Linked DNA regions of Litorilinea aerophila. Each later gene encodes a partner of the first gene's protein in a complex. Links are inferred from orthologs where the notes say so. Each region holds a gene or a part of one and is shown on either strand. Other genes may lie near its edges. The genes, in order: tsaE and tsaD.

What was found.
Region 2: the proteins of tsaE (region 1) and tsaD are in contact, whole or in part, in a crystal structure (PDB 6N9A), measured with the Thermotoga maritima proteins. The link is inferred for Litorilinea aerophila from one-to-one orthologs. Residues at the interface, in WP_004082108.1 of Thermotoga maritima: Leu37, Gly38, Lys46, Lys57, Val59, Lys60, Ser61, Thr63, Phe64, Thr65, Leu66, Met67, Val69, Pro71, Tyr82, Arg83, Leu84, Asp86, Asp88, Phe89, Asp93, Ile128, Asp130, Glu131, Arg134; in WP_004082750.1 of Thermotoga maritima: Cys10, Asp11, Arg49, His50, Leu82, Gly84, Gly135, Gly136, Glu154, Thr155, Leu156, Asp157, Asp158, Ser159, Glu162, Asp165, Lys166, Arg169, Leu170, Tyr175, Lys213, Thr214, Leu217, Tyr218, Gln221, Arg222, Asn324.

What each region holds. Positions count from the first base shown.
Region 1 is NZ_VIGC02000005.1:108,760-123,484, reverse strand. The notes cover bases 4,066-6,988. They hold tsaE (tRNA (adenosine(37)-N6)-threonylcarbamoyltransferase complex ATPase subunit type 1 TsaE), read left to right. Parts: upstream 4,066-5,206; coding sequence 5,207-5,770; downstream 5,771-6,988. Other genes in these bases: yqeC (selenium cofactor biosynthesis protein YqeC), read right to left, coding at 5,948-6,988; FKZ61_RS04990 (sugar phosphate nucleotidyltransferase), read left to right, coding at 4,066-5,198. Also shown: FKZ61_RS05005 (MSMEG_4193 family putative phosphomutase), read left to right, coding at 182-856; FKZ61_RS05000 (DUF3090 domain-containing protein), read left to right, coding at 1,173-1,724; FKZ61_RS04995 (SCO1664 family protein), read left to right, coding at 1,827-2,603; more of FKZ61_RS04990, read left to right, coding at 2,682-4,065; more of yqeC, read right to left, coding at 6,989-7,321; FKZ61_RS04975 (trans-sulfuration enzyme family protein), read right to left, coding at 7,329-8,447; npdG (NADPH-dependent F420 reductase), read right to left, coding at 8,452-9,123; putative aminohydrolase SsnA, read right to left, coding at 9,173-10,528; FKZ61_RS04960 (NAD-dependent epimerase/dehydratase family protein), read left to right, coding at 11,189-12,127; FKZ61_RS04955 (glycosyltransferase family 4 protein), read left to right, coding at 12,145-13,098; FKZ61_RS04950 (LysM peptidoglycan-binding domain-containing protein), read right to left, coding at 13,228-14,725. UniProt on the Escherichia coli protein: Required for the formation of a threonylcarbamoyl group on adenosine at position 37 (t(6)A37) in tRNAs that read codons beginning with adenine.
Region 2 is NZ_VIGC02000019.1:38,727-53,528, forward strand. The notes cover bases 11,735-14,734. They hold tsaD (tRNA (adenosine(37)-N6)-threonylcarbamoyltransferase complex transferase subunit TsaD), read right to left. Parts: upstream 13,769-14,734; coding sequence 12,701-13,768; downstream 11,735-12,700. Other genes in these bases: FKZ61_RS14770 (AI-2E family transporter), read left to right, coding at 11,735-12,692; FKZ61_RS14780 (glycosyltransferase family 4 protein), read right to left, coding at 13,765-14,734. In the rest of the region: FKZ61_RS14725 (cation:proton antiporter), read right to left, coding at 1-93; FKZ61_RS14730 (PQQ-dependent sugar dehydrogenase), read left to right, coding at 346-1,602; FKZ61_RS14735 (hypothetical protein), read right to left, coding at 1,729-2,124; FKZ61_RS14745 (Rqc2 family fibronectin-binding protein), read left to right, coding at 2,956-4,695; FKZ61_RS14750 (hypothetical protein), read right to left, coding at 4,792-5,178; FKZ61_RS14755 (GNAT family N-acetyltransferase), read right to left, coding at 5,171-6,319; FKZ61_RS14760 (lamin tail domain-containing protein), read right to left, coding at 6,430-9,321; FKZ61_RS14765 (DNA double-strand break repair nuclease NurA), read left to right, coding at 9,925-11,061; more of FKZ61_RS14770, read left to right, coding at 11,211-11,734; more of FKZ61_RS14780, read right to left, coding at 14,735-14,802.

The DNA.
Region 1 (14,725 bases):
ATTGGTAGACAGTAGGACGGTAGACAGTAGACGGTAGTTGGGTAGACGGCAATTAGGGTGAAGCGGACCCTATGGGTCAGAAGGTAAGTTGGTCCACTTCGATGGGACAGCAGGCGTGTTATGCTGGCCTGGATGACAACGCCCAAACATGAAGCCATTATAACACAGCGAGACATGGAAGATGCGTGAACCGACAACTTACATCCTTCTGATCCGACACGGTGAGAACGATTGGGTGGGCAGCAATCGCCTGGCCGGGCGCACGCCGGGCGTCCACCTCAACGAGCGGGGGCGCCAACAGGTACAACAGCTCATCGAGCTCCTCTCCCGGCAGCCGGTGAGCGCCATCTACTCCAGCCCCCTGGAGCGATGCCTGGAAACAGCCCAACCGGTGGCCGAGGCCTTGGGGCTGCCGGTCATCACTGAGGAGGCCGTGCAGGAAGTGGACTACGGCGACTGGCAGGGCGGTGAGTTGAAAGCCCTCTCCCAGACGCCGGAATGGTCCCTGGTGCAACACCACCCCAGCAGCTTCCGCTTCCCCGGCGGTGAAAGCCTGCGGGAAGTCCAGTTTCGGGCGGTCACGGCCATCGAACGGATGCGTGAACGGCACCCCAACCAGCTGGTGGCTGTCTTCAGCCACGGCGATGTGATCCGAACGTCCCTGGCCCACTACATGGGTACGCCGCTGGATCTCTTCCAGCGTATCGGCATTGGGACGGCCTCCATCTCGGGCCTGGCCTTTCACGGCGCTCGGCCCATGGTGCTCTTCGTCAACTATCATGCCGAACTGCCCCGGCTCGAGTTCAAAAGCGAAGAGGCAACCCAGGAGGCTGAACATGCCGCCGCCAACGCCTAGTACAGTCTGGCGTAAATACCACGGCAGAAATCCCGGGTGCCCTCTGGGCGCGTTACCTCTGGTGGAAACCATAGGCGAATTTCTGCCGGGATTTACCAGGGCAACGCCTGGTGCAAAGCCCAGTGTAACGGGTGTAAAGCCCAGTGTAAAAACGGTGTAAATACGCCTACGGATTTTGGGGTGTGTAGTTCGTGAACGAGTGCACGCACCACGCCAGAAACCACTGGTTTATTTACGCCATCGTGTACTGGTACAGTCTGGCGTCAATCTGCCCAGGAATCGGATGATTCGGTTCACCTTGTGAGCGTGAAGAACCATGGCCCAATTTGCCTACGACCTCAACCCTGTTCAACATATCATCGCCGATGCCGTTGGAGAACCCGGCAAACGCACCTTCTTCCTGCAGGCGCGGGCGGGCTCTCAGCTCGTCAGCCTGGTGCTGGAAAAGCAAGAGGTCGCGAACCTGGCCCTCAGCATTCTGCAACTCCTGGAAGAACTGGAGGAGAAATATCCGGATCTCCCGCCGGTCTCCAAACACCACCAGGTGCTGCAGCCAGAACAGCCGCTGGAACCCATCTTCCGGGTCGGTCAGCTGATCATCGGCTACGACGAGCAGGAAGACATGATCTGGGTCATTGCCAAGGCCCTGGTCGTCACCGAAAGTGGCACCATCCTGGATCCCGAAAGCGACGAAGTGCCGGCTGTCCGTTTTGTGGCCACCCGGGAGCAGATGCGGGCCCTGAGCGAGCACGCGCTGGAAGTGGTGGCGAAAGGGCGTCCCACCTGTCCTCTCTGTGGGCGGCCCATCGACCGGGAAGGGCACTTCTGTCCCCGCTCCGACGGGGAAGCCATGCCCATCATCTTTTAACGCTGTTGACGCCACCATCGACGCCCGCGTGTACGAGTCGCCCCCGGAGGCAGACAGCGTTCCGGGTGGCCTTGTCCGACGTTTGACGAGGATTCGACCAACTTGGCAGCCAAGCGCAGAGCCCGGCCCCACTCGGGCCCAGACCCCATCCAGCTGAACGAGGCGGAGGTCCTGGAGATCCTCACCGCCGGCCGCATGGAAGAGCAGGGGCTGCTGCCCTACAGCTCCAACCACAGTTTTCTGGTCACCGTGACCCACCAGCAGTGTACCCTGCCGGCCGTCTATAAACCCCGCCGCGGGGAAAGCCCCCTCTGGGATTTTGAATGGGGCAGCCTCTGCCTGCGAGAGACGGCCGCTTACCTGGTCAGCCATGGCCTGGGCTGGCGCCTGGTCCCGCCCACGGTCCTGCGGGAGGGGACGCGCGGGCTGGGCAGTGTCCAGTTTTATGTGGACAACGACGAAAACGAGCACTACTTCACGGTCCAGGCCGATGCCCGTTACGCCCAGTCCCTGCGCCAGCTGGCCCTCTTCGACTTTGTCATCAACAACGCGGACCGCAAAAGTGGCCACTGCCTCATCGGCACCGATGGCCGCCTCTGGGCCATCGACCATGGGGTCTGCTTCCACAGCGAATACAAGCTGCGCACCGTGATCTGGGAATTCAGCGGTCAGCCCATTGAAGAAGAACTCCTGGCCGGCCTGCAGCGGCTGGAAGCCCAATTGACCGACATGAACACCCCCCTGGCCCAGAGCCTGTGTCAGCTTTTGAACGACGAGGAGCGGGCAGCCATGCTGGAACGTCTGCGCCTGCTCCTGCATACCCGCACCTTCCCTGAGCCGTCGCCATTTCGGCGCAATTATCCGTGGCCCCCGATCTAACATGCACCCTCCACCCACTGTGCTCAAGTGGGTGGGTCGTTGGCCAGCCCCTGGCACAAAACCCGCAAAGGAGGATCCATGAAAGCTGTCGTCATGGCCGGCGGCGAAGGCTCTCGCCTTCGCCCTCTGACCGTTGGGCGCCCCAAACCCATGGTGCCCATTGTCAACAAGTCCGTGATGGCCCACATCCTGGATCTCTTGAAAAACCACGGCATCACCGATGTGGTGGTGACCTTGCGCTACATGGCCTCCACCATCCAGGACTTCTTCGAGGACGGCCGGAACCTGGGCATGCGGCTGACCTACGTGGTGGAAGAATCGCCCCTGGGCACGGCCGGCAGCGTCAAAAACGCCGAGCGCTACCTGGACGACACCTTCCTGGTCATCAGCGGCGATGCCCTCACCGACTTTGACCTGGGCCGGATCATCCAAACCCACCGGGAACGGGAAGCCCTGGCCTCCCTCACCCTGACCCACGTGGCCAACCCCCTGGAGTTCGGCGTGATCGTCACAGGGGAAGATGGGCGCATCCTGGGCTTTCAGGAAAAGCCCAGCTGGGGCGAGATCATGTCCGACACGGTAAACACCGGGATCTACGTGCTGGAGCCGGAGGTGTTGGAGATGATCCCGTCGGATGTGGCCTACGACTTCTCCACAGATCTCTTCCCGCTCTTGCTTCAGAAGAAGCTCCCCCTCTACGGCTACGTGGCCGACGGCTACTGGTGCGACGTGGGCACCATCGAAGAGTATCGCCGGGCCAATGCCGACCTGCTCTTCGGCAAAGTCAAGCTGTCCAGCCCCATCGGCCAGCACGTGGGCGGGGGCATCTGGGTGGGGCAGGACGTGGAGATCGCGCCCAGCGCCCAGCTCTTCGGCCCCATCTACCTGGGCAACGGCGTCAAAATCAAGGGGGATGTAACCATCTACGGTCCCAGCGTCATCCGGGATTACACCATCGTCGATGCCTACACCCGCATCGAGCGCAGCATCCTGTGGCGCAACAACTACGTGGGCGAAAATTGTGAGCTGCGGGGAACGGTGGTGGCGCGCCAGTGTAGCATCAAGTCCAACGTGGTGGCCTACGAAGGGGTGGTCATCGGCGATAACAACGTTCTGGGCGAGGGCTGCGTGCTCCATGCCGAGGTGAAGCTCTGGCCCCACAAGGAGATCGAGGCCGGGGCCACGGTGAAGGACAGCATCATCTGGGGCAACCAGGGGCGGCGTTCCCTCTTCGGCCGCTTCGGCGTCACGGGCGTAGTCAACGTGGACCTGACGCCCGAGTTCGCGGCCAAGCTGGGTGCTGCCCTGGGCGCGACGCTGCCCAAAAACAGCTACGTCGCGCTCAACCGGGACATCCACCGCTCCTCCCGCATGCTCAAACGGGCCCTGATCAGCGGACTCCCCGGCACCGGGGTCAACGTGTGGGACCTGGGCACCGTGGCCATCCCCGTGTTGCGTCACTTCGTGCGCAAACATGCCAACACCTCGGCCGGCATCCACGTCCGCCTCAGCCCCTTCGACCAGCGGGTGGTGGACATCCGCTTCATCGACCACAACGGCCTGAACCAGAGCAAGGCGGCCGAGCGGGCCATCGAGCGCAGCTTCTTCCGGGAGGACTTCCGACGGGCCTACCTGGACGAGATCGGCCTGATCCAGTACGCCAACCGGCCCATCGAGGAGTACACCGAGGACTTCCTGGCCCACGTGGACGTGGACCGCATCCGCCAGGCCCATTTCCGCATCGTCATCGATTACTCCCACGGGCTGGCCGCGGATACCCTCTCCCACATCCTGAATAAGCTGGGGGTGGATACTGTCCCCCTCAACGCCCGCATGGACGAGACCAAGCTGGCCATGCTCCAGCACGAGTTCCACGCCAACCTGGAACGGGTGGCCAAAATTGTGGGCGTCCTGGATGCAGACATGGGCATTCAACTGGATGTGGGCGGCGAGAAGATCTTCCTGGTGGACGAACATGGCCGCATCCTGGACGATCTCACCGCGGCCGCGCTCATGGTGGAGCTGGCCCTCTACGCCCACCCGGGCCGCACGGTGGCCGTCCCCGCGACCATGCCCAACGCCATCGACACCATCGCCGCCTGGCATGAGGGGCGGGTGCTGCGCATCAACAACAACCTGCACAGCCTCATGACCACCGCCCAGCAGAGCGACATCCTGCTGGTGACCGACGGCACCGGCAACTTTATCTTCCCGCCCTTCCAGCCCGCGGTGGATGGGATGATGGCCGTGGCCTGCCTGCTGGAATACCTGGCCGTCCGGCAGGCCCCCCTAAGCGAAGTGGTGAGCTATCTGCCGCCCATGAACCTGGTCCGCCATCTGGTCAATTGCCCCTGGGATGCCAAGGCCCGGGTCATGCGGGAACTCCACAGACAGCACACCGTGAACATCTCCGACAACATCGACGGACTCAAAATCTGCCTGGAAAACCAAGAGTGGGTCCACATCGCCCCCGATCCGGATCGGCCCTATCTGGAGGTAGTGGCCGAGGGGCAAGACCCCGAGCGGGCCCAGCAACTGGTGAACCAGTTCAGCGCCCAGATCCAGGCCCTGATCGAAACTGTAAACCAGCCATGACTGAGACCATGCACACCTCTGTTACCCATCCCTACGCAGTCGAAACCCACAGCGCAGCCGAGACCCAGGCCCTGGGCCACCAGCTGGGCAGCCTGGTCCAGGCCGGCCACATCATCGCCCTGCGGGGCGACCTGGGCGCCGGCAAGACCACCTTCACCCAGGGGCTGGCCGCGGGCATGGGCATCACCGCCCGGGTGACCAGCCCCACCTTCACCCTGGTCAACGAGTACCAGGGCCGGGGCGGGCTGCAGCTGATCCACGTGGATGTCTATCGGCTGGCCGATACGGCCCCCGAGCTGGACGCAGCCACCTTTGGCCTGGAGGAAATCCTGGACAGCGCCGGAGAACCGACCAGCCTCAGCGGGCAGGCCAGCGGGGCCGTGGTGGTCATCGAATGGGCGGACCGGGTGGCCGGAATGCTGACGGACGATCACCTGGCCGTCAACCTGGAAGCGACCGGCGATAGCCCCGACCACCGGCGGATCGTCCTGACGGCCCACGGCCCCCACAGCGCGGCCCTGCTCCAGGCCCTGGCCCAGCGGGTTCCATCGCTGCGGCCACAAATTGGGTAGTAAATCCCGGCAGAAATTCGCCGATAGTATCCAGCACAGGCAGTGCGCCCAGAGGGCACCCGGAATTTCTGCCGGGGTATTTACGCCAGGCTGTAGTAGCACCGCTGTCACGCATCCTTGCGTGATCTACGGCCCCAGGAATGCCGGGCAATCGGGCCAGAGGACCCCGGCGCCCGGTCACCGAAGGCGGGCCAGATCCTCGGGTGTGTCCACGTCCTGGAGCTCTTCCGGCTGCACGGGGATGGTGGCTGCCTGGTGCTGATGACGACGCAGCACCTCCCGGCCGCCCACATCCCCCTGGACGGCCAGCAGCTCGGGCCAGAGGGCCCGGTCGAAGAGGGCCGGGGCGCCCCGGATCTGACCATCCACCCGGGGAGTGACCAGGGGAGCGCCTGCCTGCCAGCAGCGATACATCTGCCGCAACAACCGAGACGACAGCAAAGGCTGATCCACGGGCAGAAAGAGGGCCGCCTGGATGGCCTCGTCCAGGGCCAACAGGCCGGCCCGCATGCTACTGGCCTGTCCTTCGGCCCAACGGGGATTGGGAACCAACCGCAGGCTTGTGCCGGCCACTGCCTGCCAGGACGCCAGGGCCGCCTGGACCTGCTCCCCATGGGCTCCGGTGACCACCAGCACGGCTGATGGCCCGGCCGCCAAGACCGTCCCCACAGCGCGAGCTACCATGGGCTCGCCGTCCACCGGGACGAGCTGCTTGGGGCGCCCCATGCGCCGGCCTTCTCCTGCCGCCAACACAATGGCCGCCCAGGGAGCCCACCGCTCCAACACCGGCTCCTCCTCTTGGGCCACGGCAGCCACCAGGGACGCCTGGCCCAGGCGAAGCAGGCAGGCGGCGGTCAGGCGCCCCAGGACCAGGCGGCAGATGTCGTCCGCCTTGTTGAGCAGGGGAAGCAGGCGGGCCGTGGGCGGTCTATGCCTGGCCCCGCCCGCTGGATGAACCAGGAGCCGGGCCAGTTGCGCCGGCGTCAACCGAGCGGACATCCCGGCATCCAACCCCAGCAGCTTCCGCACCTGTTCGGGCCGGTGGACATGGTCCCCGTCCACCGGTGCGCCCACACCATCCAGCCCGGCCACCGGCACCAGCAGTGTGGTCATGGGCGGCACCACAGGCTCGTGGGATGCCGGCGCCTTCACCGGCAGGCCACGGCTGCCGTCGGCTTCCACCAGGATGGCCGTCACCGCCAGTGCCCGCGCCACCGTCCACAGGGCCTGAAATTGCCCGGCCGTCAGCCCCCGCCACTTCGCACCCACCCGAGGTCCGACCAACAGGCATTGGCCATGGGCGACCAGTCGGTCGGCTATCCCGTCTGCCGGCGGACCCTCGCCCTCCGCCAGGCACAACAGGCCGGCGTAGCCCTGGGTTTGGGCCACGCCCAGGTGGGTGGTGGTGGTCACAATGACCCGGCTGCCCTGGGCCACCAGTTCCCGGGCCAGCCGAAAGAGGGCCGTACTTTTGCCGCCGCCGCCCACAAAGCTGACCACGTGGGGAGTCTCGGGCGCCAGATCCAGCCGGAGGGCACGCCAGAGTTCCATGGTCGCGTCAACCCAGGGCCTGGGCCAGGTCGGCGATCAGGTCGTCGGGATGCTCCAGGCCGACGGAAAGCCGCAGCAGGTTGGGCGGCGTGGTGGATGCAGGGCCCTCCACCGAGGCCCGATGTTCGATGAGGCTTTCCACACCGCCCAGACTGGTGGCCCGGGTGAAGAGGCGCACCCGGCTGGCCACGGCCATGGCTGCGTCGGCGCCGCCGGCCACCTGGATGGAGAGCATCCCGCCGAATCCCTGCATCTGGCGCGCGGCCACGGTGTGTCCCGGGTGACTGGCCAGTCCGGGGTAGTGGACGGCCTCCACCCGGGGGTGCTCCTGCAGGAAGCGAGCGACTGCCAGCCCGTTGTGGCAGTGGGCCCGCATGCGGTAGGGCAGGGTGCGGATGCTGCGCAACAAGAGCCAGCAGTCGAAGGGCGACGGCACTGCGCCCCCCGTGGCCTGGATCTCACGGATGCGCAGGAAAAAGTCGTCCTCCTCCCGGGCGATGAGGGCGCCCCCCAGCAGGTCGCTGTGTCCCCCCAGGTACTTGGTGGTGGCGTGCATGGCCAGATCGGCGCCCAGGCTCAGGGGCTGTTGCAAAACCGGCGTGGCCCAGGTGTTGTCCACCACACAGCGCGCACCCACCCGGTGGGCCATCTCGGCCACCGCGGCAATGTCGGTGATCTTGAGCAGGGGATTGGACGGCGTCTCCACCCAGACCAGCCGGGTTTGCGGCTGGATGGCCGCCCGGACCTGCTCCAGGTCGGCCATGTCCACGGTGGAGACCGCCAGGCCCCAGGGGCGGAAGATTTCCTGGGCCAGCTTACGGGTGCCGTAGTAGACATCGGCCGGCAACAGCACGTGGTCGCCTGGCTGGAAGGCCTGCAGCACAGCCATGGTGGCCGCCATGCCAGAGGAGAAGGCGGCCGCGGCTGCCCCCCCTTCCAACTGGGCCAGGCACTGCTCCAGGGCCTGGCGGTTGGGATTGCCGCTGCGGGTGTAGATGTAGCCGTGGGGATACGCGCCGTCGGCATCCCGCTCGAAGGTGGTGGAAAGATGGATGGGCGGCATCACCGCGCCGGTGGCCGGGTCCACCTGGCGACCAGCGTGGACCGCCCGGGTTTCCAGCTGCATGGCCTCAGCCCTCCCGGGGGATGCCGGTGATGCGGATGCCGCTGCCCTTGACCTTGTAGCGGATGTTGATCCCGATCAGCAACGCGGTCAACCCTTCCACCACGCCGGCGTTGGCCAGCGGCCCCGCGTCCACGCCGAAGAGGCCGGCCGCGCGCACTAGCTCCAGGGCCTGCTGCCGGGCGGCCTTGTCGTCGCCCACCACCAGCACATCGCAATCCGGTTCCCAGCTCAGGTCCTGGAGGTGATCGGCGGCGATGTTCTGGAACGCAGCCACCACCCGGACGCCCTCCCCCAGTTGGGCCTGGGCTTCCTGAGCTGCGGAGCCGGCCGGCGGATGCCAGACGACGCTCACCCGGGGCGGCTTGAGGGGCACGCCCACGGTGATGAGGATCTTGCCCTGGCAGGCGTCCCCGATTTGCTGGAGGGTGGCCTCCTGGGCGCTGTAGGGGACGCTGAGCACGACCACGTCGGCGGCCTGAGCCGCTTCTGCGTTGGTGGCGCCGGTCAGCGGGGCGCTGCCTGGGGGCAGCCGTTCTCCCAGGCTGGCACTGACCGTGGCGGCCTTCTCTGCGCTGCGGCTGCCGATCACCACGGGGTAGCCGGCCCGGGCCCAACGCAAGGCCAGGCCGGACCCCTCGGCACCGGTGCCGCCAATGACGGCGATGGTGGGTTTCATGTAAGTGGACTCCTTGACTGAAGATTAAAGATTCAAGATTGAAGATTCCCTACGGAAACATCTCCCAGTAGCGCTCCCATGTCTGGGCAGCCAGATGGCGACTGCACGCGGTGATTTGGGCCTCGTCCAGGGTGAGGAGTTTCCGGTTGCGCATGAGCACCTGGCCATGGGCGATGGTGCTGTGGACATGGCCACCGCTGACGCCAAAGAGCAGATGCCAGGGCAAATTTTCGGGGGTGAGGGGAGTTGTGGGGTAGTAGTCCAACAAAATGAGGTCTGCGTAGGCTCCGGGGGCGATGATGCCCAGAGGTTTCTCGAAGAAGACCTGGGCCAGCCGGCGGTTGTGGTGGATAGCCATGCGGACCACCTGGTCCGCGCCCAGGTAGCGGGGGTCGCCGTGAGCGGCCTTCTGCAGTAGATCGGCCACCTTCATTTCGGCGAACATGTCGTTGCTGAAACCATCGTTGCCCAGGCAGACCGGGACACCGCCCCGCAGGAGGGTGGTGATTTCCGCAGTGCCCACCGCATTGTTCATGTTGGAGCGGGGCTGATGGCTGACGAAGGAGCCCACTTCCCGGATCAGGGCCATCTCCCAGGCGTCGATGTGGACGCAGTGGGCCAGGATACTCTCGGGCGCCGCGATGCCGAAGTCTACCAGGCGCTCCACCACCCGCATGCCCGATCGTTGCAGCGTCTCGTATTGATCCACCGGGTGTTCGGCCACGTGGATGTGGAACCGGTTGCTGTCCGCGATGGCCGCCTCCAGGGTTTCATCCGAGAGGGTAAAGCTGGCGTGGAGGCCGAAGGTGGCGGCCAGCCGGGTGGCCAGGGGGGAGGTCGGGTCACTCTGCCGGGCCTGGGCCAGACGCCGGGCGAAGCGGACGTTTTCCCGGATTCCGGCGGCCGCGGCCTCGGGGCCATCCCGGTCGGTCACTTCGTAGCAGAGCACAGCCCGCAGCCCGCTTTCCACCACGGCCTCGGCAATGGCGTCCAGGCTGCCGTCGATGGCCCGCTGGCTGGCGTGATGGTCGATGAGGGTGGTGGTGCCGTTGCGAATGGCATCCACCAGGCAGACCTGGGCGGAGGCGCGCACCCCGTCCAGGTCCAGGGCTTTGTCCAGCCGCCACCACAGGCGTTCCAGAATCTGGGGGAAATCCGCTGGGGGCGGGCCGGGGATGTACATCCCCCGCGCGAAGGCGCCGTAAAAATGGGTATGGGCACAGATCTGGCCGGGCATGAGGAGCAATCCCTCAGCATCCCACTGCTCCTCTTCAGGGTAACGACTCCGGAGCTCCTGGCTTTCGCCCACGTCCACGATGCTGTCCCCCTGGATCAGCACCGCGCCGGATTCCAGGACGCGATCCTGGTCGTCGAATGTGAGAACAACCGCATTGTGAATCAGCATACTTGATGGACCTCCGGCCAGGTCTTTTCCATGAAAGGCGCGACGCAACGGCCTCTGATTGTACCCAGGAGCGAGAAGATGGCCAAGCTCCGGGAGTGGAGTCAAAAAGGCTTTCCCCAAGTGAAGCGCTGCATCGCTTCGCTAGAACCCCAATAGAACACCGCTAGAACCGGAAGAAAGTTTCAGCCGTGTGCTGGCTAGATGCTGGGGGGACACCGCCCCGTGGGTATCAGGGCGCAACCTCAGGGTGTTGGCACAGCAACAACCTTATTATATCGAAAATTTGCCGAAAAGATCGTGCTGTATCCTGCAATTCCGCCGATTTTCAAAATTCGCAACCGGGTTGCCGACCACCGGCATCTCTGCAGGCCGAATTGGCCCACCTGTGGCGTCGTCATCCTGCCGTGAAAAAGGATGCTGCTGCACGCAGATTCAGCCTGTGGTGGAGCCATTTGCCGGAATCGGCCCTGAGCCCCATAATGCACACCAGTACAGTCTGGCGTAAAGAGCACAGCAGAAATTCCGGGTGCCCTCTGGGTGCACTCCCTCTGGTGGAACCCATCGGCGAATTTCTGCCGGGATTTACTCGGTTGAATATCAGGATAAGCCCATCGGGGCTGGCCCCCAGTGGGCGCTCAAAAACAAGCAAGGAGGCGATGGATGATTGTCATGGTAACCGGCGGTGCCGGCTTCATCGGCAGCCATGTGGCCGATGCACTCCTGGAGGCAGGCCATCGGGTGGTGGTGGTCGACAACCTGCACACCGGCCACGCGGACAATGTGCCGGCGGCGGCCACCTTCTATCAGGCGGACATCTGCGACGAAGAGCAAATGGCCGCCATCTTTCAGGCAGAGGGCATCCAGGCGGTGGTCCATCAGGCCGCCCTGGCCAACGTGCGGGAGAGCATGGCCGACCCCATCACCTACGCCCGGGTCAATGTGTTGGGCTCCCTGATCCTGCTGGAGCAGGCCCGCCAGCACGGTTGCCGCAAGTTCGTCTTTGCCAGCACCGGCGGCGCCGTCTATGGCGAAGGGGCCAGCGAGGCTGGCGACCGCCTTCCCTTCACCGAGCGAAGCTGGCCGCAGCCCAAAGACAACTACGGCGCCAACAAGCTCAGCGTGGAGTATCACCTGGACCTCTACCATCAGAACTACGGCCTCCCCTACGTGGCGCTGCGCTACCCCAACGTCTACGGCCCTCGCCAGGACAGCCGGGGCGAGGCCGGCGTGGTGGCCATCTTCGCCGACGCCATGCTGGCCCAAAAGCCGACCCGCATCACCGGGGACGGCACCCAGAGCCGGGATTTCACCTACGTGGGCGACATCGCCAGGGCCAACCGGTTGGCCCTGGAAAGCGACGCCGTGGGCATCTTCAACGTGGGCACCGGTGTCCCCACGGACATCAACACCCTCCACCGGCTGCTGGCCACCATCACCGGTTACTCCCACCAGCCCAGTTACGTCCCCCGGCCGGTCGGTGAAGTGCTGGCCACCTACCTGGATAGCAGCAAGGCCCGGCAACAGTTGGGCTGGGAAGCCCAGGTCTCCCTGGAGGAGGGGCTGCGCCAGACGGTGGAATGGTTCCGGGCGCGACGCTGAACCTTCATCTCCGACCCATGCATGTGGCCATCAACGGCTGGTTCGCCGGCCGCCTCACCACGGGAAGCGGACAATACCTGGAACAGCTCCTGCAGCGGCTGCCCCACCTGGCACCCCACCTGCGTCTTTCCCTGCTCCAGCCGGCAGGCGCAGCGGCTGCCCAGGAGGACCGCCCCGGCGTGGAGTCCATCGCCGTCCCGCTGCCCCGGCTGCCAAAAGCCCTGGCCAAAGTCTGGTGGGAACAGGTGACGGTCCCGGCGACGGCGGCGCGGCTGGGGGCCCATGTGCTCTGGGTGCCCTACTGGGCGGCACCCTGGCGTCAGCCCTGCCCGGTGGTGGTCACCGTCCACGATCTGATACCGCTGCTGCTGCCCGGCTATCGGGGCAGCCCCTTCCATCGCCTCTACACGACCCTGGTGGCCCACACGGCCCGTCGGGCCCAGGCCATCCTCACGGTCAGCCATGCCAGCGCCCAAGACATTGTCCAGCACCTGAATGTCCCACCTGAACGGGTTCACGTGGTCCACCACGGACCGAACCAGGCAGGTCCCCCCCCGGACCTGGCCCAAACGGCCGCGGTCCGCCGCCGGTACAACTTGCCGGCACGCTATTTTCTCTACCTGGGGGGCTTTGACCGCCGAAAGAACGTGGCGGGTATCCTGCGGGCCTACCGCCGTTACCTGGAAAAGGGGGGCGATCCGGCCATCCATCTGGTGATCGCCGGGGAGTTGCCCGCGCGAGACACCCCCTTCGCGCCAGACCCGCGCCCCCTGGCCCGGGCAGAGGGCATCGAGGCGCAGGTGCATTTCTGTGGTTGGGTGGCGGAGGGGGACAAACCGGCCTTGTATGCGGGGGCGACGGCGTTTCTCTTTCCCAGCACCTACGAAGGCTTCGGCATGATGGTACTGGAGGCCATGGCCGCGGGCACGCCGGTGGTGACCAGCGGCCAGTTGGCACGCAGGGACGTGTGACCGCCCCACGGCGTAGGTTCGGCCTCCTGGCCGGACATGGACACCAGGAACCGCGTACCTCTGTCACGCAGGGACGCGTGGTCGACCCACCACGTCAGAGTCCATCGTACCGGGCCGGGCTGCACCCGGTCAGGGCACAAAGCAGATCTGCTCTGGCGCCAGGGCAGGATGGTTGTAGCCGTAATGATCGGTGATCTGCCAGAGGTCGCTGTTGGCCTCGAAGATGGGCTGCACCGCTTCGCAGGCCTGGGCCGGATCACCCGTCTCCTGGTAGACCTGTAGCCACTGTTGGGTCGCCTGGCTGTAATCGCTGTCTGGCTGACCCTGAGCCAGAGCGGCTGCCGTGGCCGCGGCGGCTTCCAGGTCACCGTTCAGGGCCAGGGCCTGGACCAGGCGGAAGCTGGCCAGCCCCTGGAGCAGGATCAGCTCTTCCTCGGCCGGCAGGCCAAAGATGCTGCATGCGTCCCATCCTGGCTTGAGGGCATCCGTGTAGGCTTCCACAGCGGGACCGTAGCCCAACACATCCGCCGCCTGGAGCGCCACATCCGCCTCTACCAGGCGCAGCCCCATGCAGCGGCTGCCGGGGTTGTCCCGGTCGTAGGTCCAGCGGATGCGCTGGTAGAGGCCGCCGTCCACACTCTGCCAGATCTCCGTGTGGGGCACGTCCAGGCCTCCTTCTGGCGTACCGCTGACCCCGCCGGCCAACACCAACTGCTGGCCACTGCCCGGATCCCCTTCGGCCACAGGCTCAAAGTAGGCCGTCCCCTCGGCAATGGTAGCGCCGGGCTGGATCAGGGAGACGTAGGCGTCCTGGTCCCAGGTCCACATCTGCACCTCCCGGACGCAGAAGGTGGAGCAACCCACCACCGTCCAGGCGATGTCCATGCGTCCGTCAGCGTTAAGGTCGTCCACGGCCAGGGGCTCGGGCTGGCCGTAGATGTCTGGCTGGGCGGCCAGGGTGTAGCCGCCGTCCGCCGTGGCGTGGTAGATGAGGACCGCGCCCTGGGCGCCGTCCGGGCCAAAGCCCACGTCACTGATGATCACCGGATAGAAGATAGCATCGGATCGCCCGTCGCCCGTCAGGTCGGCCAGCACTACTGCGCCCCGGCCATCGCCCATGGCGTTGCAGAGGCGAAGCCAGTTTTCCAGGCTGGCCTGGTCATTGCCCACCGCGGTCAGGACATCAGGCAGGGTGGTGGCATAGTCGGACAGGGTGGCAGGACAGTCCGGCAACACCTGGGCGGAGAGGGGGGTCGCTGTGGGGGCTGCGCCTGCCTCCGCCGGGGCTTCCTGTGCGTCCGGCTCGGCCAACTCCAGGATGGGGCAGACGTCGCTGGCCTGGAAGGATGGATTGGTGTATCCGTAGTCGGCCAGCATCTGCCAGGATTCGGGGTGCTCGGTGGCATACTCGTTGGCGACCTGACAGGCAGCCTGGGGATCGGCGCTCTCCTGATAGGCCTGGAGCCAGGCCTGCCCCAGCTGGTCGTAGACGCTATCGGGATAGGTCGCGCCCAACTGTTCGATGTACTCGGCCGCTGCCTCGGCGTCGCCCTGATAGCTGGCCAGCACGGCCAGGCGATAGAGGCTGAAGCTGCGCAACTCATCCAGTTCGTTGGGCCGCATCCAG
Region 2 (14,802 bases), on another replicon or contig:
CAAAATAGCCGGTAGCTTCACTCGCCAGGCCAGCCACTGGCAGATAATACCCACGGCCAATACACCGGCAATCACCACCATTTCGTTATGCATCTAACCTCCTTGATCTGATCGGGACAAACTTGAACGAGGCTATCGGGCGCCCATCACGCCGGTATTTCTAACACATGCCGGCGTCCGGTACTGTGAGCCAACCCATCATTGGGGACGGAATTTTGCTCCCGTAGCTTGCTGGCCCCAAACTGGACCCAGCTTACAGAGCCCAGACCACCATGCTGGAACAATGGGGCCAGTGTACACCAGAGCGGTCATCCCGACAATCGCGCCCAAAGGAGGATTTCACCCGTGTCAACCATCACGCATCGCCGTCCAGACCAGGCCAGCCACCCTTCGGTCTGGTTTTGGCTCAGCCTCGTCCTGCTCTTTGTGGTCGCCGGTTGCGCGCCGCCCCCCAGTCCGACCCTCTCCACGCCAGACAGCCCTCCGGCGGCAACCACCTCCCCAGCCCAAGCCTCCCTACCCGAGCGCATCCAGCTGACGCCCGTCTACAGCGGACTCCGCCAGCCACTCTTCGTCACCCATGCCGGTGACGGCAGCGGCCGGATCTTCGTCGTGGAGAAGGCGGGCCGAATTCTCCTGTGGGCGCCAGGAGAGGCGGATCCGGTTGTTTTCCTGAACATCGAAGACCGGGTGGGCAGCAGTGGCAGCGAGCAGGGGCTGCTGGGGCTGGCCTTCGCGCCCAATTATCCGGACACAGGCTTTTTCTACGTTAACTACACCGACCGGGCCGGCGACACGGTGATCGCCCGCTACCAGACGTCGCCTGAAACGCCCGACCAGGCCGACCCGAACAGCGAGTTCGTCATTCTGACCCTGGCACAGCCCGCCCGCAATCACAACGGCGGGATGCTGGCCTTCGGCCCCGACGGCTACCTGTGGATCGGCACCGGAGATGGCGGCGGAGCCAACGACCGCTTCGGCAATGCCCAAAACCCGGAGAGCCTGCTGGGGAAGATGCTGCGCCTGGACGTAACCACAGCGTCGGATCAGCCGTACCTCATTCCCGAGGACAATCCCTGGCGCGAGGGCACGTGGGATGGCCGGACCATCCGTCCCGAAATCTGGGCCGTTGGCCTCCGCAACCCGTGGCGCTACAGCTTCGACCGGGAGACCGGAGACCTGTGGATTGCCGATGTGGGGCAGAACCAGTACGAGGAAATCAACTTCGTCCCGGCGCCACTGGCCGGCGGGCTCAACTTCGGCTGGCCCATCACAGAAGGCCTTCACTGCTTCCAGTCGCCGGGGTGTGACACGGCCGGCCTGACCCTGCCCATCGCGGAGTACGGCCACCAGGGACGTTGTTCCATCACCGGTGGCTACGTCTACCGGGGCCAGGACCAACCCGGCCTGACCGGGCTCTACTTCTACGGGGACTATTGCAGCGGGGAAATCTGGGCGCTACGACATCAGCAAGACGCCGAATCCCAGATCCAACTGGTGGCCCGGAGCGGCCTGGGCATCAGCAGCTTCGGCGAGGACGAGGCCGGCGAGCTCTACGTGACCGACCTGCGGGGCGGGGCTGTCTATCGCATCGAGGAGTGAAGCCATGGCGCAGGGTCCGACCGGTCCCTCGCCCTCGGAGACTCCATGGCCGCGTGCCCGAAGAGGAGTCCCGCCACGGATGGCAGCCTGACCCAAGAACAGTCGGCTCCTCCCGGGGCGGGGCCGCTACCACTCGTCGATCCACTCTTCTGTTTCACCAACCACCTTGTACCGGCGCTGGGTGGTGCCCGGCGTTTCAACTGGGGGCATCAACTGACCCTGGGGGCCGAAGGATTGGGCCTGTGGCTGGGTGGGGGCTCCGGTCACCACGATCACCGGCGGCGGCTGGTGGTAGGGATAGGGGTAGCCGGACCCCCCGGCCCGACTTGGCCCCACGCTTCGCTCGGCCTCAGCCCGCCGCCGCTCCCCGGCCAGGACCAGGAGCGCTGTGGGAATGCCGGCCAGCACGCCGAAAATGACGCCGATGGCCATACTGATGGCGTCGCTATTGAGGGTACCGCCGATTCGCCAGCCTGCCACGGCGACCAGCAGGAAAAGTCCGAAAACAATGGTCCGTTTCATGGTGGCTCTCCTGGCTTGAAAGAATGAAGACGATCCGACCTGTATGCCCGACCCGAGGGTGGACTGGGTTGGGGCTGGAATGCCGGGGGTGCACTGCCAGTGCCGGCCAGACCTGACCTTTGTGATTCTGTCCGCTATTATACTAGAACATCTGTTCTGGTGTCAAGGGTGGTTTTGGGGGCTTTGGGGCGGGCAGCGTTCACCACTGGTTTGGCCAATCCGATCCACGGATTTCACAGCCATCCACGGCGGGCCGGAGACCCGCCCGCTGTCGTCAGCCACGAAAGGGTGCCGGTTTGCCGGAGGGGCGGCTGGAAGCCGGCCGATGGTGCCACTTTCCGGCGGGTGAAGGGAGGGCGACGGATGCGCAGCTGCGAGCTGCGCCTACGCGAGGGGCGCCCATTTCCGTCGGTGCGGGCCGGAGACCTGCCTTATCTGGTCCGGACAGGGCGCCTGGAGAAAGCTAGTAGGTCGGGTGGGATTCGAACCCACACGGGTTACCCCGACGGATTTTAAGTCCGTTGCGTCTGCCGTTCCGCCACCGACCCCCGGTGGCTACATTCTAGCCATTCCAGGCGGGGCTGTCAACGTGGCGGGGCGGGCGGGGTATGGTTCAAGATCGTCGGGATTCTCCCATCGGACGCCGCTGCAGGGGCGCTGCTTGCTGCGCCCGCCTATGCCGGACAGGGCTCTGCTACAAAAAGCTACAGGTGACACGGATTCTTTCTCTGGAAAATCTGTGTTCATCTGTGAAATCGGCGGTTTCTGCAGTGGAGTCAGGGGCATGGTAAGATGGAGGCCACGGAAAGTCTGTTCTAGAGGAGTGATGCCTTGCACTTCGATGCGTTGACCCTGGCCTGTGTGGTCCAGGAATTGACCGGCCAGTTGGTGGAGGGGCGGATCCAGAACGTGGTGATGCCCGATGAGCGTGCGGTGGGCCTGGAAATCTATGCCAACCGGACGCGGCACTACCTGCTCTGCCATACCGGAGAGCCGACGGGCCGCCTCCACCTGGTGGACTTCAAGCTGCGCCGGGGCGTAGAGGGGGCGTCTCCCCTGCTCCTCCTGTTGCGCAAATTCGCCCGGGGAGCCAGAATTCAGGAGGTGCGCCAGTGGTCACCCATCGAGCGGGTGGCTTGCCTGGAGCTGGAGCATCCGGAGCACGGCCCCTCCACGCTGGTGGTGGAGCTGGTGGGACGGCGCAGTAACGTGGTCCTCCTGGATGGGGAAGGCACGATTCGGGACTGTCTGGTCCGGGTGCCGCCATCCGAACGGGCCCAGCGACTGCTTTTGCCCGGCCATGTCTACCAGGAGCCGCCACCCCAGGAGGGGTTGCTGCCCTGGGACGACGGCTCGACCGACTACTATCAGCGCCTGGCCGCGCTGGTGCAGAAGCCTGGCCCGTTGTGGCGGACGCTGGTGTCGGGCGTGGCGGGCATGAGCCCGACGCTGGCGCGAGAGGTGGCCTGGCGCGCGTGTGGCCGGGCGGACGCGGCCGCGACGGACGCCGAGCCCCTGGCCGTGGTCCAGGCCCTGCAGGCGCTCTGGGCCCCCGTTCGGGAGGGCGGTTGGGAACCTGGTCTGGTATTCGACGATGGCCAGCTCTGGGGCTTCGCGCCCTACCACCTGCATTTTCGGGGGCGCTTCCAGCCCACGACTTCCATGAGTGAAGCGTTGGCTCGCTTTTTCCTGGCCGGCCCCGGCGCGGACAGGCCGCCAGATCCCTACGCTGGCCTGCGGGGGGAGGTGGCGGCCCAGCTGCGGCGGGCCCGGGAGCGGCTGACGCGCCAGCTGGAGGCCCTGCAGGGCGATGAACCGGCTCCGGGGGAAGCCGAGGCCCTGCGCACCCAGGCCCAGTGGCTCCTGGCCCTTGCCAGCCAGATCCAGCCCGGCCAGGATCGGCTGGATGTGGATCTGGGGGAGGAGGTATTGTCCATCCCCCTGCGGCCCGATCTCTCGCCGGTGGCCCAGGCCGAGCGCATGTTTCGCCAGGCCGCCAAACTGGAGCGGGCGGCGGTGGTCATTCCCCAGCGCCGGGCCGCCCTGGAGGCGGATCTGACCTATCTGGATCAGTTGGAGACCGATCTGGCCCTGGCCGAGGATCAGCCGGCAATTGCCGCGGTGCAGGAGGAGTTGCGGGCCACCGGGCTGGCGGCGGCCCGGGGTAAGAAGCCGCGTACCCACGCCAGAAGCCAGGAAGGTGCCCCCTTGCGCCTGCGCACCGGGGACGGCTGGGAGATCCTGGTGGGGCGCAACGCCCGGCAAAACGACGCGGTCACCTTCCGCCTCTCCCATCCCGACGACCTGTGGTGCCACGTGCGGGACCTGCCCGGCGCCCATGTGGTGATTCGTTCCCAGGGCCGGCCGGTGCCGCCGGTGGTGGTGGAGGCAGCGGCCCGGGTGGCGGCCTACTTCTCCCGGGCCCGGGATGAGCGCGCGGTGCCGGTGGCGGTGACGCGACGGCGCTTCGTCAGCCGCCAGCCGGGCGGTCGTCCCGGCCAGGTCTACTATCGCCAGGAAGAGACCCTGGTGGTACCGGCCACCCTGCCCGATTCCCTTCTCCCGGCCTGAGGAATGGGCGGCGGGGCTGGCGGTGTCGGGCGGACACGGAGGCCCGTCTTCTTTGCGGGCGCGGCGTATGGCTGCGCAAGGTGTTGGTGCCAGCAGTCAGAAGTCGATGCGGATATCGCCCCGGCGCCGGCGGCGTTCGGCCCGTTCCTGGGCCTGCCGAACGGGCTTTTCCGTCTTTTCCAGCAGGCTGTCGATGAGGGCCCGGGCGGCCAGCAGGGCCTCCCGGCGAGCCGCGTAGGCGTGTACCCAAAACTCTTCCGAGAGGCCCAAATCGTTGTGGCGCAGTTCTTCCAGCACCCCCGTGGCCCCCTCCGCCAGCCAGGCCAGCAAGTTGAAGGCGTTCTCTCGCTGGGAGGCAGGCCGCCGGGGGGGCGGCTCGTAGGGGGGTGTCTCCTGGCTGCCGGCTGCAGTCTCGGGTCCACCCGCCTCCTGGCGAGGATCTGGTTCTCGGTTGGCGTTGGGGTTGGAGGATCTGCTAGTCATTGCCTTCCTGTCGATACACAAGAATCCGCATGACGTCGTAGTCGTGGCTGCCGAAACGGTACTTGTACTCTTCGTCGCCCTGCATGAAGTCGAACAGGCGGCAGCCACAGGCGATGGCGTACTGGATGCAGTACGCCAGAAGCACCCAGCCCGGGCTCAGGTGGGCATAGGAATCGGGATCGTAGCCGGAGTTATAGAGGAGAAAGCGGCGGTTGTATTCGAAGGCGAAGAGGGCCGCGGCCTTTTCCCCGTTCAGGGTCAGGTAGCAGAGGCGCAGATAGCCGGCGTCGAACATGGTCTGCGCCATGGCCATGAAGAAGCGGCGCATCTCCGGCGTCATGAACTCGGCCTTGTCCTCCCGGCTGGCCCGCTGCAGCGCCACGAAGTCGTCCACCTCCGCGGTCAGGTTGTGTTGGGGGCCAACAATCACAAAACCCACATCGGCTTCCCGCTCGGCCCGCCGTTGCTTGCGGCGGATTTCATGGCGTTGTTTTTTGTCCACCAGCTCCTGGAGGTAGGTCTCGTAGCGCAGGGGCAGCTCGAATTGGGGCGCCACATCTTCCTTCAGGACCAGGACCTGGTCGCCGGTCTCCTCCAGAAGGGGGGGCAGGATTCGGTAGGTGAGGCTGTCCTGGGGCAGGTTACAGAGGTCCAGCACATCCCACGCCGGCGCTTCGTCCCCGTAGAGCCAATCCCGGAAGGCGGCATAGACGGCTTCCTCCCAGCCTTTGGCCACGATCATGTCCAGGTAATCGCTGACTTCGATGCAGCCGACCCAGTTGAACTTGCGCTTGCCGGCCAGCTCTCCCTCGGTTACCTCGGTCAGGTAGAGGGGGGCGATTCCCACCAGCCGGCCGTCGCTGGTTCGCCGAAAGGCGATGATCCAGAGTTCGCCTTCTCCCAGATGTTTCCACCAGGTTGTCTGCCATTCATGGGTTAGGAAGATAGTATCGAAGCGGGAGCGCTTGAGCAGGCTGTTCCACTCATCGGCAAGGGCATCAAAGCCGTTCGGGGTGCTTTGGGGTCCGTAGACCGTCCACTCGACCTCCGGCCTGGCGGGGGCGGACCGCTGGGCCGGGCCGGCGTCGGTGGTACACTCTGCCGTTGTGGCCTTGTCTGCACAAAGATTTCCGGTCGTCATGGTTTCTCCGCTTGTGTGTTCGCTGATTCCGCGCATAGAAATAGCGCCGCCACAGACAGCGCTACAATTATTATAGCGGAGATGGCACGAAATCACAAGCGGGTCATGGGTCAGGATGGCCGTTGCCCCTGGCCCGACCTGCGGTTGCCCAGCAGCAGGAGGATGACCACGATGACCACGGGAATGGCCACCATGATGCCCACCCGGCGCAGCCGCTGGAGCCAGCTGCTGGTGGAAGGTGTCTCTTCATTCTGGTCGGCCGTATCCGTCGGGATCTCCTGAGCCTGGGCCGGAGCCGGCGCGGTGACCAGGTTGACGTCCGGCGTAGCCGCTGCTGCGGGCGCTTCAGGTGTTGGGGTGGCCGCCCCCTCGTCCTCATAGTTGCAGGCCCGGATGGAGACGTCGTCCACATACATGGCCGTGCGGCCGGCCATACCGTCGTTGTTGACGGCCAGCAGAAGGCGGATGGTGCGGCCCGCCAGAGGCGTGAGTTCGTGTTTCACCTGTAGCCAGCTTCGGGCGTCGGACTGCTCGCCCAGGATGCGGTCGATGAACTGGCCCGTAGCCTCGTCGTACAGGTCCACGTACTGGAGGTCGCCGGGTCCCGGATCCCCGTCCACCATAGGGAAGTAGCGGAACTCCAGGAAGATGTCGGAGACATGGGCGGGCAGCTCCACCGCCTGATCCGCCGCGCTGACGCTGCGCACATTTTCCAGATCCACGATCCCCAGACGCAGGGCCTGGCGGCTATTGTTGAAGGTCCGTTCTCCGGTGAAGACAGCCGGCCGCTCGCTGGGCATGATGCGCCAGCCCACGCCGGTTGCCTCGAAGCCGCCGTTGTTGACCAGCTCCACGCAGGGTTCCAGGGCAAGGACGGACGCCGGCGCGGCGGGGGTGGGCGTTTCCAGGGGCGGGGGCAGGAGGGCGGCTGCCGGCGTCTCGGGCGTTTCCGTGGGCGTCTCTGTGGATGTGGCCGTAGGGGATGGCGTGGGGGACGGTGTCTCAGTCGGCGCGGGAGGCTGGGGCGCTGCCATGGCGCTGCTCGGGGGCTCCGACGTGGCCGTTGCCTCCGGGTAGCAGACAATCAGAGAGACGTCGTCCAGATACATCCAGGTTCGGGAGGAGTTGCTGTCGTTGAAGACGTTGAAATAGACGTAGAAGCTCTGCCCCCGATAGGCGGTCAGGTCCTTCACTTCTTCCCCCCAGCCGCTCTCATTGTGGCGGACCCGGTGCAGGATACGCAGGGTTCGCCCGTGGGGCGTGAGCAGGATAACCTCCTGGCGATCACTTTGGGCGGTGGGGTTGTCGTCGGTGGCTTCTTCCGTCTTGTAGAGGTGCCACCAGCGGAGCTCCGCGGTGAGGGCGTTGCCGGGAATGCGCACCAGCTGGCGGATGGACGAATAGCTGACCCGGTCCTGGGTGCCCACATCCCGGGGGTTGCCCAGTTGCATGGAGCGCAGGCCGCCGTGCTTCTGGGCGCCGCTGTACTGGGCCGGGATGGGATCCCGGCCGAAGATCCAGCTTCCGTCCCGTTCAAAGTCTCCGTTGACCAAGATGTTGACACAACCTTCGGGAGGTGAGGGAGTCGCGCCCGGCGTGGGTGAGGTTGGCGTGGCCGTGGGCGCTGTTTGTCCTGGCGGCAGGGTGATGCAGTTGCTGCTGGCGTCTGTATTGGCCTGGCCCGGCGTGGTGCAGCGCACGCTGAAGTCGATGCTGTTGCGGTTGATGTCCACGCCATCCGGGTAGCGGGAAATGCCGCTCCCTGCCACCAGTTGCGCGGCGGCAGGCTGGATGCCGGTCCCCTCGGTGTAGGGGGGAGCACTGTTGCCCCCAAAGCTGACGGCATCCACCACGTTCACTCCGTAGGCCACGGCCACCGCTGCCGGCACCACGTTGACCATCAGGTCGTCCTGGGTGGTGGGATCCAGGTCACAGTTTGGCACATCCGCCTGGCTGGCACAGATGACGTAGTACTGGCCTGGCCCCAGGGTGACGTTGGGCAGGTCGATGGTCTGGTAGACGATGGCGCCACCGCCGGTGCCATCCACCAGTTGGACCGTGTAGGGGTCCAGGTTGACGTCCCGGTTGGTGATGTTCTTCAGCTCGATGAACTCGGTGTCATCTGGGCCGGGCTGGAAGTAGGCCACCTCGTTGACCACCAACAGATTGGCGAAGGTAACGGGGCCGGGCGCCAACAGGTCGAAGTTGAGGATGCCGCTGCCATAGTCGAACACTTCGCCTGCGTTGGCGTGGGTGATGAACTGGTTGCTGACCGTGCTGTAGGTGTCGCCGATGTCGGGGTAGTCCCGGACCAGCATGGCAAAGAGTTGGATGGCGGGTTGGTCAAAGGCCAGGTGGACGCCGACGCCCGTCTGGCTGTAGTTGAGCCTGGCTTCAAAGCCTCGGGTCTGGTTGCCGCTGGCCGGGTTGGCGCCCAAATTGCCCGCAGTCTGGTTGCCCAGGGGCGTATTGGGGCCGCCGCCACTGCCAAAACTGCCCGAGAGGGTGTAGAGATCCCAGAAGTAGTTGCCCAGCCCATCCGTGCCGATGGCCAGCACGTAGTCCGGCAGGAAGCCAGCGTCAAAAAGAATGTTGGGGTTGAGGTTCTGGATGGCCGGGGGAGGGCTGCCGTCCCGGCCGAAATCGGTGTTGGGATAGCCCCCGCTGCGGGAGTCAATGAAGAGCAGAATGCGGTTGCCGCTCTGGATGGCGCCGGCCACGCCCAGGTACAGGGAGTCCCCGACTATCTTCGCATAGAGACCGTTGATCTCGTTTCCTGTGCCGAAGCTGGAGTCCGGCCCGCCCTGGCTCGTCCCCAGGAGTTGCCAGTCCGGTTCCGTCAGATTGCCGTCCAATGCAATCTCCGCGGCTGCGCTTCCCGGCAGGGTTAACACCAGCACCAGGGCCCACAGCAAGGGGATCAGCAGGCGTCGGCCCCATCGGATGGCCTGGGCCTGTTCAGGTGCCGGGTCTGTTCTCAAGCGCCGCCGTTCTGTTCTCATTCCCAAATCCTTTCACCCTTCGGTTGGGCCATTTTTCCTGTCCCCGGGCGCATTACCGGGCATGTCAACGTCAGTACTTCCTGATTGTTGCCCATTGGCGACGTAAACATCCTCAGATGCGCTTCCGTCCCGCCTGGCCGTGGCAGAAAATCCGTTCAAAACGGACAGAGTCAAGCCGGGTACCATCCGACCCGTGGAGTGCGTTTTAACGCACTTGGGGTGTGCCAGCCGATGATTTCAATCATCGGCCCAAGGCTGGCCACGGTCTCATACAGAGCGACCTATTGCGCCGCGGGGAATGAAAAGAGATGAATCTGCGTTCATCTGCGTCCTTTTTCAGGGCAGGATGCCGACTCCGCGTCAAAATCGTGAACGCTTGAGAGTGTATCACGGACCCGCTACCCGGACAATGGGCGCACCCGATTCCCTGCCGTGTGACCGTGTTGCCTGCCATGCCCCGCGGGCGGCCTGTGATATAATGAAAGGGAGTATGACTGCCGACTGCCGTCGTTCGGATGCCATTCATCAAGTGTAGACGTGATTCACCGAGAAAAAGTAATTGCCGCTTTGGAAGAGAAGCGGGATCGGTTTCGGGATTTTGCCGTGGACCATCGGGCGCAGCAGACCTGGCTGGCGCAGCAGCTGGCCTATCTGCAGCAGGCCGACAGCCAGATCATCCGCGACAGGCTGGTCCAGATGGGCGTCGAGCGGCCCGGTGCCCTCCCCACGGCCGAGTTGGATCAGGCCCAAGGCCTGCGTCTGGCCTTCTCCTGCCATTGGCAGAACCACCAGGAGGCCCGTTCCTGGGCCCTGGATGTGCTCCAGGAGCGGCCGGTCTTCGCCGTCGACGGCAGCCAGATCACCCCGACCAAGGACTTTTCCATCCCCGTGGGCGCCGTCCAGGTGGGCTGGTTTATCAACTATCACACCCCAGGCGGAAGATACGTCAAAGATGTGGCGTTTGAAATCCTGGCGCCCCAGGAGCTGGGCGAGGCCCCCACGGACGACGACACAGACCGGGGCTTTCCCGACTGGCGGGTGAACCAGTTGCGTTTCGTGCGGGAATGTGAGAAGCATTGTCAGTTGCTGGAAGCGTTGGCGACCACGCCGGCCTCCCGCCTGCCGGCTGCCTTCTTTGACGGTTCCCTGATCATCAGCTTCGCCGGCCAGATGCGCCCGGAGCGCCGCCGGCCCTACGTCCGGGCCGTGCGGGATCTGTTGGCCTGTTCCCAGCGGTATGCCATCCCGGTGATAGGTTTTGTGGATAGCTCCTACAGCCGGGACCTGGTCACCCTGCTGGAGGTCCTCTCGGGCAGGCCTGACAGCGTGGCCTGGAGCGATGCGGGGCTGGTGGATGACCTGCTACCGGGCTGGGGGGATCGCACCCCCTTTTTCCTCTGTGCCCGGGACGATCCCCTCAGCCAGCACGGCGATGCCGACTTTTACAACCAGGTGGCGTTTACCTATGTCCGATTGGCCGGGGAACGCCCTCCGGCGCGGGTGGAAGTGCCGGCTTGGGTGTTGGAGGCCGGCCTGGCTGAAGAGGTGGTGGACCTGGTGCGAGCCCAGTGCGTGGTGGGCACCGGCTATCCCTACGTCATCGAGACGGCCGATGCCCTGGCCGTCATCAGCCAGGAAGATCGCCAGCGTTTCTATGCCCTGTTTCAGCAGTTTGCCCTGCAGGAGGGGCTGCCCTTCACCCAGGCGCGCAAGGCCCTGAGCAAGCGCCTGCGGCGTTGAGGCGCGACCTCACCCCCGGGATCGGGTTTTAGTATTGGAAGGTCGGCAGTTCAGCCGGCCGGCCCCGCCCCAAGGACGGCCGCCGCTGAAGGCCAGGCGGGGCGATTTGCGGGGCAATTTACGGTGCAGGTTGGTTCATTGGGTGAACTATGAACAACAACCCTGAGTCGAAGGAATCGGTGCCGGTCGAGGCCGGGCAGGCCCGCCACCAGGCATCTGTTCCTGCATACCCGGCCCCGCCGGAGGTGACTACCTATGCGGCCAGTTCATCCTGGGACGCAGCCACCAAGCGCACAGTGGTGGTCATCCTGCTGGTGGCCATGGTCGGCATCTTCTGGATCAGCCGGCCGGTGTTGCCCATGCTGGTCATCGCCGGCGTGGTCGCCTATCTCCTCAACCCCATCGTCGACCTGTTGGAGCGCCTGCGCATCCCGCGCAGCGTCAGCACCGTTATCCTCTTTTTGCTGGGCCTGGTCGCGGTCATCCTGACGCCGATACTGCTGGCGCCCATCCTGCTCCAGCAGCTGGCCTCCCTGAACTTCGACGTGCCCAGCACGGCGGTCAGCTTCCTGAGTTGGCTCACCCGGACCTTCAACAGCCTGCCGGACACGGTGGAGATCTTGGGCTTCGAGGTGCCCCTGGATGGGGTCACCCAGCAGTTTGAGGCCGGCATTCAAAACTTCACCTTCATCCCCACCCTGGCCGAAATCCTCAGCTATTTCCAGCAGCTCATCAGCACGGCCACCAACGTGGTCAGCAGCACGGCAGCCATCGGCGTCAGCGTCGTGGGGGGGATCGTCCAGTTCCTGATCACCTTCCTGGTGGTCTTCTTCCTGAGCCTTTACCTTACCAAGGATGCTCCCCTGATTCGGGAGTATGTGGAGGGCCTCTTCCCCCGCTCATACCAGTCGGAATGGATCGACCTTCTCCGGCGGATGGGCTACATCTGGCAGGCTTTCTTCCGGGGACAGATCATCCTGAGCGTGACGGTGGGGATGACCACCTGGCTGGCCCTGACCCTGGCCGGCATGCCCGGCGCACTGATCCTGGCCATTCTGGCCGGCGCCATGGAGGTGATCCCCAACCTGGGGCCGGTGCTGGCCATGATCCCCGCGGTCATCGTGGCCCTGATCCAGGGGAGTACCGTCCTCGATGCCTATGGGATCAACAACTTTGGCTTCGCCCTCATTACCATCGGCATCTACTTTGTGATCCAACAGGCGGAGAACAACATCCTGGTGCCCCGCATCATCGGCAAGGGGGTGAACCTGCATCCCATCGTGGTGATCTGCGGCGTGGCCATCGGCTTCAACCTGGCGGGTGTCCTGGGCGCGTTCTTCGCAGCGCCGGTCATTGCCAGCCTGCGGGTGTTGGGCAGCTACATCCACGCCAAGCTGCTGGACTACCCGCCGTTCTTGGGCCAGGAGTTACCGCCACCCCGCCGTCGGACCGCGGTGACCTATCGGCGGACCGTGCGGGGCGATGAGCTGACAGCCGTGGAGGAGCCGCGGCCAGAGCATCCCGACGTGCAGGCACGCCAGGCCCCCGGCAGCCCCATCCCCCAGCATGAGAGTCGTTCGGATGGACCCGAGCCGCCCACCGATGGGGTGACCAGCTCCCTGCGGGCGTAGCGGGCTGGTCAATCGGACTCGGTGGGCAGGGGCAGGGTCGCGAAGACATCCAGGCCCAGGTCGCCCACGGCTGCCGGGTCCTGTTGCCAGCGGTAGTAGGCCGCAGCCCCGATCATGGTGGCGTTGTCCGTGCACAGGGCCAGGGGCGGGATGTAGAGGGGCAGCCCGGCCTGGGCACACCGCTCCTGGGCCAGCGTCCGCAGCCGGGCGTTGGCGCTGACGCCGCCACAGATACACACCTGGCGCGCGCCGTAGGTGAGCGCGGCATCCAGGGTCTTGGATACCAACACCTCTGCCACCACCTCCTGAAACGAAGCTGCAATGTGGGCCGCCGTCTCTGGATCCTGGGGATTCACTCCTTCGGCCTCCAGTTGCCGGGTCAGGTTGAGCACGGCCGTCTTTAGCCCAGAGAAGCTGAAGTTGAAACGATGCTCTTCCTGTTGCATGAGGGGACGGGGCAGGTCAAAGCGGGTGGCATCTCCCTGCTGGGCCGCCCGCTGGATGGCCGGGCCGCCGGGGAAGCCCAGCCCCAGGAGCCGGGCCACCTTGTCGAAGGCCTCGCCCGCGGCGTCGTCCAGGGTGCTGCCCAGCTGGCGGTACCGGCCGTGGCCATGCATCAGGATGAGCTCGGTATGGCCACCGGAGACGATCAGGACGACCACAGGGAAGATGGGCTCCGGCACTTCGCCCGTCTGGCCGGGCAGGGCCACCCAGTTGCTGTAGATGTGCCCCTCCAGGTGATTCACCGGCAGCAGCGGTAATCCGCTGGCGAAGGCCAGCCCCTTGGCGGTGTTGACACCCACCAGCAGGCTGCCAGCCAATCCCGGGCCATGGGTCACCGCGATGGCGTCCAGCGCGCTCACATGGGGCACCCCGGCCTGTTCCAGGGCCTGCTGGATCACCGTCTGGATGGCCAGCACATGTTGGCGGCTGGCCACCTCTGGGAAGACGCCGCCGAAACGCCGGTGGAGCTCGATCTGGGTGGCGACCACATTGCTCAATGCCTGGCGGCCATCCACCACCACGGCCGCCGCAGTCTCATCACAGCTTGTTTCAATGGCCAGAATTTTGGTCATGTTCTCTGTTCCTGTCTGTCGGTTCGGCTGGCCCAGACCAGCACGGCCAGGGCCAGGGCACCCAATGCCAGCAAAGCGACCAGTTTGTACAGCCGGTCATCCAGCACCAGGGTCAACAGGCCGAAGAAGGCACAGAATGCCCAGTAGCCCATCACAATGGCCCGTTCGCTGAAGCCCAAATCCAGCAGCCGGAAGTGGAGGTGATCCCGTCCACCCTGGCCAGGCGACAGCCCCCGGCGCCAGCGGCTGACGATGAGCCAGGCCACGTCCAGGGCCGGCAGGCCCAGCACCAACATCACCGTAGCCAGCCGGGCACCGCCAATGATACCCAGGGCGGCCACGGCAAAGCCCAAAAAATAGCTGCCGCTGCTGCCCATGAAGATGCGGGCGGGGGCAAAGTTGTGGGGCAGGAAGCCCAAGGCCGCTCCCAGCAGGGCCAGGGGCAGCAGCGCCACGCTCAACTGGGGGGGCTGCACGGCAAAGATCATGTGCACCGCCAGCACCAGGCAGAGAATGGCGGTGACCCCCGTGGCCAGGCCGTTCAGCCCGTCCAGCCAGTTGATGGTGTTCATCATGGCCATAAACCAGAAGAGGGTCAGCGGCCAGACGATCCACCATGGGAAGCCATCCGGCCCGAAGAGGAACCCCTGGCCAAAGGGGTTGTTCACATGCTTGATGAAGATCAGGCCGGCGATGGCGATGACCCCGGCCACTGCCTGAATGACATACTGGGGGCCGCTGGAGAATTCCACCCGGTCGTCCACAAATCCCGCAACCACGCAGAAGAGGCTGCCAGCCAGAAGGGCCAGCAGCCGACGTCCCTCGTTGGGGTCGTGGCGGGGCGGAAACCACTCTGCCCACGCCGGCGGCAAAACGTGGGGCAGCAGGACGGTCAGCAAGACCGTCACGAAGAAGCTGCCAAAGAGGGCCAGGCCACCGGTGCGAGGGATGACCCCCTGGTGCCTGCGCCGGCCGCCGGGCCGGTCCACCAGGCCCAGGCGGTGACCCACCCGGGCGGCCACCGGGGTGAGGCT